Regions from separate parts of the Colwellia sp. RE-S-Sl-9 genome, predicted to be linked through region 1. Evidence: predicted binding sites of a transcription regulator. Region 1 holds the regulator's gene; each other region holds the start of a gene.

Region 1 (4,273 bases):
CAGCCGTCAGTCAGCTGATCTTAAAAACAAAATATTCAGCTACATCGATAATGTTGTTATTAAACAAGGTACATTGATCATCAAAGCTGATTTAGTGCAAGTACTTACAGACACAACAACAGGTGAAAAAACCTATATAGCAAAAGGTAAGCCTGCAACCTTTGAACAAACATTAGAAGACGGTAAACCTATTAATCTTCAAGCTAATGAAATCAGATATGAACCGTCTTTAAATACCGTAACCATATCTGGGCAAGCGTTACTGAAACAAGATGGTAGCGAAGTAAGCGGTAGTAAAATTACCTATAACTCAGAAACAGAATACGTAAATGCTGAAAGTAATAAAAACGATAAAGTAAAAACAGTTATTCAGCCCAAAGAAAAAACAAAACCCACTTTATCTCAGGACATTCAATAAGTCATGACTACCTCAACGTTAATCGCAAAAGGTTTAGCTAAATCTTACAAAGGTCGTAAGGTTGTAAAAAATGTAGGGTTAAAGGTCAACGCTGGTCAAATCGTAGGTTTACTAGGGCCTAATGGTGCAGGAAAAACCACTTCTTTTTATATGATAGTCGGCCTTGTTCCTAACGATGAAGGCTCTATTGTTCTTAACGATGAAGACGTCACCTTATTACCTATGCACGAACGCGCTAGAAAAGGTATTGGATATCTGCCACAAGAAGCTTCAATTTTTAGAAAGCTAAGTGTATACGATAACATTATGGCCATCTTACAAACTCAAAAAGGCCTTAATGAAATCGAACGAGAAGAAAGATTAGAGCACTTATTGGAAGAATTTAATATTGGTCATATTAAAGATAATTTAGGTATGAGCTTATCTGGTGGTGAACGCCGCAGAGTCGAAATAGCCAGAGCACTTGCCGCAGACCCAAAATTTATATTATTAGATGAACCGTTTGCCGGCGTAGATCCTATTTCTGTTGGCGACATAAAAAAAATTATTATTCACTTAAAGCAACGTGGTATAGGTATATTAATTACAGACCATAATGTTCGAGAAACACTCGATGTTTGCGAGCATGCGTATATTGTAAGTCATGGTGAACTGATCGCTGAAGGGACCTCTGAAGAAATACTTTCCAATCAGCATGTAAGAGATGTATACCTTGGTGAACAATTTACGCTATAGTTATCTATAAGCAGTCAACAATATTTATATTGTTTTATCGTTTTGTATTATTAATGAATAGGATAAAAAATACGTAGATGCGCCCTTCTTTACAACTCCGTATCGGACAACATCTAACGATGACACCGCAGTTACAACAAGCCATCAAGCTGTTGCAACTCTCTACGTTGGATTTACAACAAGAAATTCAAGAGGCATTGGAGAGTAATCCTTTGCTAGAAGTTGATGAAAGTCCTTCTAATACCCAAGATGAATCAGTCAATAATTTAGAAGATGCATTTTCCGCAAATGCGACAAAAGAAATAGATTCAAAAAAAACAGACGGCACTGAAGACTCTTCCCCAACTATAGATGAAATGACAACCACAGAAGCCATGGGAAACACAGATATTCCTGAAGAGTTAAACATGGATACTACGTGGGACGAAAGCTACAGTGCTGGCGTATCAAACACAGGTAGCATTAGCTCTCCTTCTGAAGATTATACCTACCAAGGCGAAACTAAAGACTCGCTGCAAGATCACCTTTTATGGCAAATGGAATTAACACCTTTTAGTGACACAGACAAAACCATTGCAATAGCGATTATTGAAGCCATAGATGAATCTGGATATTTAACCGTTTCCTGTGAAGATATTTTAGACTGTGTTGGCATTGAAGGTGTTGAACTCGATGAAATACAAGCAGTACTAAAAAGAATTAACGTATTTGATCCTGTAGGTGTAGGGGCTCGTTCAGTCTCTGATTGTTTATTGATTCAACTGAATCAATTTGAACTAACAACGCCTTGGTTAAAAGAAGCCAAGCAAGTTGTTAAAGATTATATCGATCTACTAGGTAGTAGAGATTATCGTCAGTTAATGCGTAAAACACGCTTAAAAGAAGATCAATTACGTGAAGTCCTTCGCTTAATTCAATCATTAGATCCTCGTCCTGGTGACAGCGTAGTTAAAAGTGACGATCAATATGTTATTCCTGACGTATCCGTTGAAAAGAAAAATGGTCGTTGGGTTGTTGAGTTAAATCCAGATACCGCGCCTAAGTTGTCTGTTAACCAACAATATGCAGCAATGACACGTACCATGAAGTCAACAAACGATACACTATTAAAAGTGTCTAATTGTATTGTTCAGCGCCAGCAAGGCTTTTTTGAGCATGGCCCTGAATCTATGCGACCTATGGTTTTAAACGATATAGCCGAAGCCGTTGAAATGCATGAATCTACTATTTCACGTGTAACAACACAAAAATATATGCATACACCAAGAGGTATATTTGAACTTAAATACTTCTTCTCCAGCCATGTTAGTACCGAAAATGGTGGCGATTGCTCCTCAACAGCAATCAGAGAGCTTATCAAAAAACTTGTCGCCGCAGAAATTCCTGCCAAACCATTAAGTGATAATAAAATGGCAGAAATACTCGCCGAGCAAGGTATACAAGTGGCTCGTCGAACCGTAGCAAAATATAGAGAATCGTTGTCCATTCCACCATCAAACCAACGAAAAAGTTTAATTTAATTTTTCAAATATCACTAAAAGAGGGTTTAACTTATGCAAATCAATTTAACTGGTCATCATGTAGAAATCACAAACTCTTTACGCGAATACGTTAATACGAAATTTTCAAAATTAGAACGTCATTTTGATCAGATCAATAATGTTCATGTTGTGTTAACCATTGAAAAATCAAATCAAATAGCTGAATCTACTGTTCATTTAAAGGGAACAGAAGTACATGCTACAGCAGAAAACCATGATATGTATGCCTCAATTGACGCTTTAATCGATAAACTAGATCGTCAAATATTAAAACACAAAGGCAAAACAACCCACCATTAACCTATAAAAAACAGGCTTTAGTAGTAATTATGACTTTGCAAGATATCTTAATGCCAGATTGCACATTTTGTGCAGTATCTGGCTCTAGCAAAAAGCGCGTTCTCGATAAAATTTGTACCATAGCAGCAGATAAAATTGTTGAACATAGTGCATACGAATTACTCGAAAGCCTAATCGCAAGAGAAAAACTAGGATCAACAGGAATAGGCAACGGTATTGCTATTCCTCATGGTCGTTTACCTAATGCAAAATCAGTTGTAGCAATTATTGTAACTACCGATATACCTGTAGATTTTGACGCAATCGACAACAAGCCTGTTGATATTTTTATTGCGTTATTCGTTCCCGAAGACGCTTGTAAAGAACATTTAACCACTTTGCAGAGTATTGCTAAGCTATTCAGTGATAAGCAAATAGCAAAACAAGTGCGTAAATGCCAAAGCAATGAAGCTTTGTATAATCTTATTCAAGAAAATAGAAATTAGTCGTTATAAAAAGGAACGAACAGTTCAATGAAGTTAATCATAGTAAGTGGACGTTCTGGTTCAGGAAAGTCTGTCGCATTAAGAGTGTTAGAAGATCTAGGTTATTATTGTGTCGACAATATTCCAGTTAATTTACTACCGGCACTAACACATACCGTTATCAATGATTATGAAAATGTCGCAGTGAGCATTGACGTACGTAATTTACCTAACAACCCTCAAGATGTTTCTGAAATATTAGACTATCTCCCTAGTACTGTTGATTTAAATATTTTATACCTAGATGCTGATGACAGTGATTTAATTAGACGATTCAGTGAAACAAGAAGGTTACATCCTCTCATTAAGCAAAATATAGCTCTCGATCAGGCTATCGCCTTGGAAAAAAAATTATTAGAACCAATATCTACCCGTACAGGTTTATACATTAATACCAGCCAACTATCGCCTCACCAACTTGCAGATTTAGTAAGAGAGCGTATTTTGGGTAAAAAGTCTGGCTCTATGGTGGTTGTATTTGAATCATTTGGTTTTAAGCATGGCGTACCGCAAGATGCTGATTATGTGTTTGATGCACGCTTTCTTCCTAATCCCTTTTGGGATAAAGAATTAAAAGCCTATACAGGATTAGATCAACCGGTAAAAGACTATTTATCAAGCCAACCCATAGTCACTAAATTTATATGGCAGATTAATAGTTTTATGATGACCTGGTTACCTCACTTAGAACGTAACAACCGAAGTTATGTTACCATTGCTATTGGCTGTACTGGCGGAAAGCACCGTTCAGTCTA
Region 2 (4,273 bases), 450 kb from region 1:
TTAATTTTGAAGGCCTAGTTGATCTCATGAAAACATTAGGTAAATATTGGATTGAATTTGTCGAGTTTCCCGTATCGGAAGACAAGTAATAAATTAAACAATTTAAGTAACCACTTGGCGATAATGATCAGTTATGAATAACCCAATAAAAAGCGTATTGTTAGTAGAAGATGACGAAGACGATTACCTATTAACCAGTGATTATCTTCAACAAGTTTCAACCTATCAATTTGATATTCAATGGACTGACAGCTCCGTTGAAGCGCTAGAGTTACTTAAACAAAATAAGCACGACATCTGCCTACTTGACTATCAATTAGGCTCAATTAATGGTTTGTCGGTACTAAAACAAGCGATTAATGCCGGCTGTACCATACCTATCATTATGTTAACCGGCCAATCCGACAATCAACTTGATAACGACGCCCTAGATGCTGGGGCTGTTGATTACGTTGTAAAATCAGAGCTTAACACCACACGTTTTCATCGTGCTATTCGCTATGCACTGTCTCGAAAAGAAATTGAAAACGAACGCTTAGAGCGTATTAAAGCCGAAACCCGTAGTCGTTCTAAAGACAAATTTGTTGCCCATCTTAGTCATGAGCTACGTACACCATTAACCTCTATTTTAGGCTATACCGAGCTCTTATTATTCAATAAAGAAAACAGCCATATTCATGCTGAATTAAGCACTATTTTAGACAATGGCAAACATTTATTAGGTTTATTAAATAACGTACTCGACCTTTCAAAAATTGCCGCCGATAAGCTTGAACTCAACTACACCCATATCGCATTAGACAACTTCATTATTGACTTGTACGCCTTAATGTCAGTAACCGCTCAAGATAAAGGTATCGTACTAAAAATAAATGCTAAAACACCACTACCGCTACACATTAATGCTGATGCAATACGATTAAGACAAGTGTTTATTAACCTTATCCATAACGCTATAAAATTTACCGACAAAGGTTCAGTTACTGTAGATATATGGTTAGAGCGTAGCAACAATAAAAACACCTTACATTTTACAATTACCGATACAGGTATTGGTATTCCTACACATTTACTTGCCACAATATTTAAACCTTTTGAACAAGTGGAAGATATTGTTTCACGTAACGAAGAAGGAGCCGGCTTAGGTTTAGCTATTTGTTGTGAACTATTAAAACAAATGGATGGAACAATAGAGGTAGAATCAACAGAAAATGTTGGCAGCAAATTTATTATTACCCTTGAGTTAGGCGATATATCTCATACCACCGTTGCGCCTTTATCTTTTAACCGAATACACTCACAAGCCACAACAGAAAACTTCCCTCAAATTACCGGACACGTATTAATTGTTGACGACTTAAAAGATATTCGAAATCTTATTGGTTTTATTTGCCGATCGTTTGGTTTAAAAACCTCGTTTGCCGTTAATGGCGAACATGCCATCACTAAAATTTTAGAAGCTCAAGAACAAGGTAACCCTTTTAACAGCATACTTATGGATATTCATATGCCTGTTTTAGATGGTAAACGTACTATTTTAAAACTAAGAGAAATGGGCATAACCACACAAATAGTTGCCGTTACAGCAGCAACAATGAAAGGCGTACATCAAGAACTGAAAAGCTTAGGTTTTAACGACGTAGTTGCAAAACCGATAGATAAACACGTTTTATATCAATCGTTAACACAAAGCTTAGCGAATAATAAAAATGCAAGAGTGCAAATAAAATCGCTTGAACAACCGATAAACAATGTATCTAATGCAACAGAAAACGCCGCATCGCCCTCAACACATTTTTTAATTATTGAAGACGATAAAGACGCCGCACAAGTTACCGCCTTACTCCTTAATAACTTAAATATTGAAGCAAGTATTGCCCACAGCGCAGCAGAAGCAACAACACTTTTAACACAAAACGAAGGGCTATCTAACCACCAATACGACCAAATATTATTAGATATAAACCTACCCGACGCTAATGGTTTAGCCTTGTCTAAACAATTACGCATACTCTCACCTAACAGTAAAATCACCATTATTAGTGGCAACGCAATCAGCCAAGACGTACTAACCGAATTTTCAATTGATCAAGCACTGCTTAAACCCATCAACTTAACTATGCTTAAACAAATAACTTAAAACTCCCCCTTCATTCACCAATAAACCTCAATTGTGAAAATTATACATTTTCACCCTGTAAAGTTTACTTTTATATATTCACGCCACGTCAAAATAAAAACAAAAACAGCTAAAAAAACAACAACTTAACCATTGGCATAACTCTCGCATTATCATTATTGAAAACACTTATTAACAAATCTAAAAGGAGAAACATATGTTAGGTTGGGCATTAACCTTTTTTGTTATAGCAATTATTGCAGCTATCTTTGGTTTTGGCGGCATCGCAGGAGCAGCAGCTGGTGTAGCAAAAATTATATTTTTTATTTTTGTCGTATTGTTGGTTATCTCATTAATTTCCAATGCTATACGAGGTAAAGCACCAAAAGCTTAAGTAACGTATTAACTGAATATATTAAACATAAACACATTTATTTTTTAACGGAGAATGACTATGACTATTAACAAAAACAAATCATTACTATTATTAACAATTATCGCGGCTTTAGGTTTAAGTGCTTGTACAGAGCAAAAAGCAGAAACAGCAGGTGAAAAAGTTGATGAAGTAGTTTTAGACGCTAAAAATGCAGCCTCTGATGCAGGCGACTCAATTAAAGACGCTGCAACAGATGCAGGTAACGCGATTGAAGATGCTTGTGAAAATGTAAAAGAAGGTTTAAAAGCTAAAGATCAAGACTGTTAATTTTAGCTTCATCCTAAAACACACTATCACCTTTAGGTCATAGTGTGTTTTTCATTAAAAACACACTGTTCATACCAAACACCTGATCAGTAACAGGAATATAACTCATGAACAATACAGTCAGCCTACTTATTAAAAACACTTTTGCCACCCTATTCACCTTTATATTTTTAGGGTTAGCTGCAGCCATTTTATTCTCTTTAGTGATTAATATATCTACGGCTATATTGAACGGCTCCGATATTATGGAAATGTTTTTAAGTAGTATAAATACTGGAGTCATTGGATTAGCGGTATTTGAACTCGCTCTCGTGATAAATAAAGAATATGTAAATAATACGCCAGATAAAAAAGAAGATGACGCGATTACCGTATTAAGAAGAACATTGCCTAGATTTATAGGTATGGTATGCGTTGCTTTATCGCTTGAAGGATTAATAATGGTAATAAAATATAGCCAGCTAGATCTTGCAGGTAACCTATACTACCCAGTAGCCATAATAACTTCCACGGCACTTTTGTTAACCGCATTAGGGCTCTTTTTACACCTAACCCGCAAGCCTAACTAAAACACTTAACTTTAAAGTTTTCAGCCTATTTATTGATAACAGGTATACGAAGGAAGGGTTATGTCTATTCAAAAAAAGCTTAAAAAAAAGACCAAAAAATTCATTAAATCTAAACATATGCTCAGTAGCCTTACCGTAGCATCTTTTTTAGAATCAACTATAGTCCCCATTCCGCTAGAAGCTATTTTAGTGCCTTTAATGCAAGCACGCCGTGAAAAACTATGGCTTATTGCACTTATGGCAACACTGGGTTGTATTATTGGCGCTTTATTTGGTTATGCCTTAGGTTATTATCTATTTGATGCCGTGGGTGATTGGATTATTAATACTTTTTCAACGTCAGAACAGTTTGAAGGCGTCAAGCAAAAAATGGAAAACCAAGGCTTCTGGTTTGTAATAACTTTAGGCATTGTTCCTGTTCCATTTCAAATCGCTATGCTTGCTGCCGGTGCTACTAAATATTCACTGACACTTTTTTTAATTGCCGCAACAATTGCCCGCTCTATTCGTTATTTCGGTTTAGCCATAATCGTTTATTACGCGGGTGATAAAGCAGAAAAACTCATCCGTAAGCATAAAACCAAAACAATGATTGTTTTAACGATGATCATTTTAGCTATGTGGGGTGTAAATAGTTTTTTTTAATAAGTTGTTTAAACTTACTCACTACGGAAAAAATACCTGATAATCAAACTTCACTGTAATTGTAAAATTTACCTACACCCTGTTTTTTTTACAATTTTCTATTTAAAACAAAACACACAAAAACAGATAACAAATTGAATAATAAGGATTTATTAATTGGCCTGTGATTTGCTTTATACATAGAGTAATTTTTAATTCATACAAGGAATTCATATGAAATTTTTTAAAATATCTCTT
Region 3 (4,273 bases), 800 kb from region 1:
GAAGCTATCTATACTCTATTAATGATGGAAAACAACTTTGTTGCTCCTTCAATTAACGTCAATACATTAGACGAAAAAGCTGAAGGTTTAGATATTGTTACTGAAGCTCGTGATGCTGAAATTAACCTTGCTATGTCGAATAGCTTTGGTTTTGGCGGAACTAATGCAACATTAGTGATGCAAAAATATAAATAACCTTGATTGAACGCAACATCGTTCAGAAAGTTAAGGTGTAATAACATACGCTAGTTACAAATAAACAAGTGTAATAGTAATTAAATTTAAAACCACTAAAGATAGCTTTAGTGGTTTTTTGTTTTGTAGGGTAAAATAGTGTTATTACACTAAAATATTCCATTTTAAAGTATTATGAATATATACCACGATGAAAACATGCCTTTCGCCAAAGAATTTTTTGGCGATTTAGGTATTCTTTACCCCTTTGCAGGGCGTGAACTAACTGCTGATATGGTAGAAAATGCTGATATTTTATTAGTGCGCTCTATTACGAAAGTTAATGAAGCTTTACTGGCTAATAATAAATCACTGCAATTTGTAGGTACTGCAACTATAGGCGTTGATCACATCGATCAAGCTTATTTAAAAAGTCGTGATGTATTTTTTACTTCAGCTCCTGGTTGTAACGCAATTTCAGTGGCTGAATATGTGTTAAGTGCATTAGTTGTAATGAGTGAACGTTATTTAATTGATTTGTTTTCACTTAATGTTGGCATTGTAGGCGCAGGAAATACAGGTACTCGGTTAAGCGAAAAGCTTACCGCATTAGGTATTAATTATGTAATGTGTGATCCTGTGTTAGCTGATAACCCAAATGATACGAGAAACTTTGTATCCTTAGATGAAGCGCTAGCTTGTGATGTGATTTCTCTTCACGTACCGCTTACAGAAACCGGCGAGCATCCAACCTATCATTTATTAAATTCAGATCGCTTAAGTCAGTTAACAGATGAGCAAATATTAATAAATGCTTGTCGTGGTGAAGTTATAGACAATAAAGCATTACTGTCTCTTAAACAAAATGGTATGAAAACTAAATTAATACTCGATGTGTGGGAAGGCGAACCTAACTTACTACATCCGTTAATTGAATATGCAGAAATAGCCAGCGCACACATTGCTGGTTATAGCTTAGAAGGAAAAGCTCGTGGCACAGAAATGCTCTATCAGGCATTATGTAAACAGCTCAATATTCCCGTAGAAAAAGTACTTAAAGACTTATTACCTAGTGCGTCAATTAACGCGGTTGAAATAAAACAAGACTTTGATGAAATATTACTAAACCAGCTAGTAAAAATGGTTTACGATGTAAGGCGCGATGATGGAATATTTCGCCAGCAAATAAACACCAAAGGATTCGATCACATTCGAAAAACATACCCTGCTCGCAGGGAGTTTTCGGCAGTTACCGTTTCTATGAATCATCAAGCCAATGAAGATGTGCCGCATCGTCTTGGCTTTAGCAAATAGTTAATTAAAAAAGAGAGAGGACCATGGCACAGAAATTTGATGTTTGCGTACTTGGCGCAACAGGCTTAGTAGGCAAAACCATTATTGAAATTCTTGAACAACGAGACTTTCCAATTAATAAATTATACCCATTAGCAAGTGCACGCTCTGCTGGTGAATTTATTGAATTTAAAGGTGAAAGTATTGAAGTTTTAAATGCAGATAACTTTGACTTTAGCCAAGCACAAATTGGTTTCTTTTCAGCAGGTGGCGCTACCTCAGCTAAATTTGCACCAATCGCTGGCGAAGCAGGTTGTATTGTAATCGATAACACATCAGAGTTTCGTTACGAAGACGATATTCCACTAATTGTGCCTGAAGTTAACCCTCAAGCATTAGGTGAATACCGTAACCGTAATATTATTGCTAATCCTAACTGTTCAACTATTCAAATGTTAGTTGCATTAAAACCCATTCAAGACGCAGTGGGTATCTCACGTATTAACGTGTGTACATACCAATCTGTATCAGGTGGCGGTAAAGAATCAATGGACGAGTTAGCTAAACAAACAGCTGATTTGTTAAGTGGTAAGCCTGTTGAGTCTAAAAACTTCTCTCGTCAAATAGCGTTTAACGTTATTCCACAAATTGACGTGTTTTTAGAAAATGGCTACACCAAAGAAGAAATGAAAATGGTTTGGGAAACTAAGAAAATTTTCGGCGACGACAATATTCTAGTTAATCCTACTGCTGTTCGTGTTCCAGTGTTTTTTGGGCATGGTGAAGCGCTTCATATTGAAACTAACTCACCTATTTCAGCTGAAGAAGTTAAAGACTTATTAGAAAAAGCTGAAGGTGTTGTACTTTGTCGTAACGATGAAGACTTCCCAACTCAAATTGGCGAAGCTAGCGGTAAAGATGCTACATTTGTTGGTCGTGTACGTGAAGATATTAGCCACAACTGCGGCATAAACATGTGGATTGTTGCCGACAATACGCGTAAAGGTGCTGCAACAAACAGTATTCAAATTGCCGAACTATTAATAAAAGATCACTTATCTTAATTTAATAATTTATCATCGGATATACCTTAAACCCATTATTAGCTTCTAATAGTGGGTTTTTTTATGAGAATAATGCTACATTTCTTAAATAAAACTATAGAAAAACAAGAAATTACCGATATAGTAAAGATAAAATTAGATACCCCTATAGCAATTTCTGGGCAGTTAAAGAGCAGCCCCTAGTATTATGTAATGAGTTGGAATAAACTTTGCTTTGTTTTATCTGATCTTTATGTGACAAGTTATTGGCTCCATTAATAATAAATAGGAATGTTGTAATGCAACAATTTTTACGTCTGTGCCTGTGGCAGATTATTATGTTTACTGTTTTCACTGCTTCTACAGTTGCGGCTGAAGAAGCAGGTATACGTATTAAAGGGCCAAAATCGTCAGATGTTTTTCGATATGAGCAATATGGTCCTATTACTGCGCAAGATACTTTATGGAACATAGCTTTAAAAGTAAGGCCTGAAAACAGTTTATCTGTTTATCAAGTGATGCAGTCTTTATACATGCGCAACCCCCAAGCGTTTGTTGACAATAATTTCAATCACCTCGTTACAGGTGCTTATCTAAAAATTCCTTCTATTGATGAAATGCGATCAGTAGATAAAGAAGCCGCTCAAAAAAAATCTAGTAATGATGATAAAAACTGGGAAAAGAAAGTTGTTAAATCGAAACCTAAAAAAGTTATTAAACCAGAAGAATTATCAGTTAAAAAGAAAGATTTAGATGCTGCTAAAGTAGAAATAAACGAACAGCTGCAAACCTTCGGAAACGATCAAACTCAACGTTTATCAACCATTCAACAAGATGTTCTTGACTCTATTGACGGTTTACAAGCCTTACTTAAAGAAAACGAAGGATTAAGAAATAAACTTTCTTCATTTAATGAGCAACTAGATGTTATGCAAGATGAAGTTGCTAAAAGTAAAGAAATTAAGCTTCAAATGGATGACATGTTAGCTTTGCAACAAGCCTTAATAGACAAAGCCAATGCTGCAGAAGAAAAAGCCTTACGTCTTGAGCAAGAAAATAAAGAAAAAAATAATACCTTAATATCAAAAATTTTAGCAAGCGCTTGGTTTTATATTACTCTTTCTGCCATATTCATGGGCTTACTCGTTGGGAGCATTATTTGGTTTCTACTTAAAAGAAAATCAAAAGATGAGCCTGAAGAAGAAAAAGTTATTGCCAAAGAAGTAGAGCCGCCAGCTGAAGTTAAAACTGAAGAAAAACCTCCAGTTGAGGAAAAAGTTGAAGATGAGCTAACGTTGGATGATGAGCTTTCATTAGATGACGAATTATCTTTAGATGATGAGCTTGCTATCGATTTAGCTGAAGATGGTGATGATGACTTGTTTTCTGATGATTTATCTAACGATGATGTAATACATTTAGATGATGAAATAGATGACTTAGAAGATATCTCGTTAGCTGGAGAAGTGCTTGAAGGCGGCGAATTAGGGCAAGACGATTTAGATGCTTTATTAGCGGGTTTTGATGATGACGATCCTCTAGAGTCTTCCAAAGAAGATGAACCTGAGGAAGATAGTATTGATGATCTACTGGGGGGGACTGATGAACTAGAAGATTTCTCTGTTAGTCCAGAACCTGAACCAGAAGCAGCACCAGAGCCAGAAGAAGATATGTCGGGCGACCTAACTGATCCAGACGACATAGATGGGCTAATGGCGTCAGTTTCAGAGCCAGATCCAAGCCCTGAGCCAGCAGCACCAGAG

What was found. The regulator sigma-54, encoded in region 1, starts transcription at its own class of promoters, with help from an activator protein. The targets are predictions, from matches to a motif close to GTTGGCACGNNNNTNGNNT.
Region 2: the regulator sigma-54 is predicted to act here: its motif matches at 2,272-2,290, upstream of ACM9HF_RS13880 (DUF1328 family protein).
Region 3: the regulator sigma-54 is predicted to act here: its motif matches at 2,728-2,746, upstream of ACM9HF_RS08320 (FimV/HubP family polar landmark protein).

The regions. Positions count from the first base shown of each region.
Region 1 is NZ_CP182631.1:2,749,547-2,753,819, forward strand. It holds gene lptA (lipopolysaccharide transport periplasmic protein LptA) at 1-418, shown strand, start outside; gene lptB (LPS export ABC transporter ATP-binding protein) at 422-1,153, shown strand; gene rpoN (RNA polymerase factor sigma-54) at 1,231-2,673, shown strand; gene hpf (ribosome hibernation promoting factor) at 2,707-2,994, shown strand; gene ptsN (PTS IIA-like nitrogen regulatory protein PtsN) at 3,024-3,479, shown strand; gene rapZ (RNase adapter RapZ) at 3,507-4,273, shown strand, end outside.
Region 2 is NZ_CP182631.1:3,195,143-3,199,415, reverse strand. It holds gene ACM9HF_RS13890 (response regulator) at 1-89, shown strand, start outside; gene ACM9HF_RS13885 (response regulator) at 134-2,140, shown strand; gene ACM9HF_RS13880 (DUF1328 family protein) at 2,337-2,513, shown strand; gene ACM9HF_RS13875 (hypothetical protein) at 2,574-2,822, shown strand; gene ACM9HF_RS13870 (hypothetical protein) at 2,930-3,391, shown strand; gene ACM9HF_RS13865 (YqaA family protein) at 3,452-4,036, shown strand; gene ACM9HF_RS13860 (OmpA family protein) at 4,250-4,273, shown strand, end outside.
Region 3 is NZ_CP182631.1:1,950,568-1,954,840, reverse strand. It holds gene fabB (beta-ketoacyl-ACP synthase I) at 1-195, shown strand, start outside; gene ACM9HF_RS08330 (4-phosphoerythronate dehydrogenase) at 370-1,488, shown strand; gene ACM9HF_RS08325 (aspartate-semialdehyde dehydrogenase) at 1,512-2,531, shown strand; gene ACM9HF_RS08320 (FimV/HubP family polar landmark protein) at 2,810-4,273, shown strand, end outside.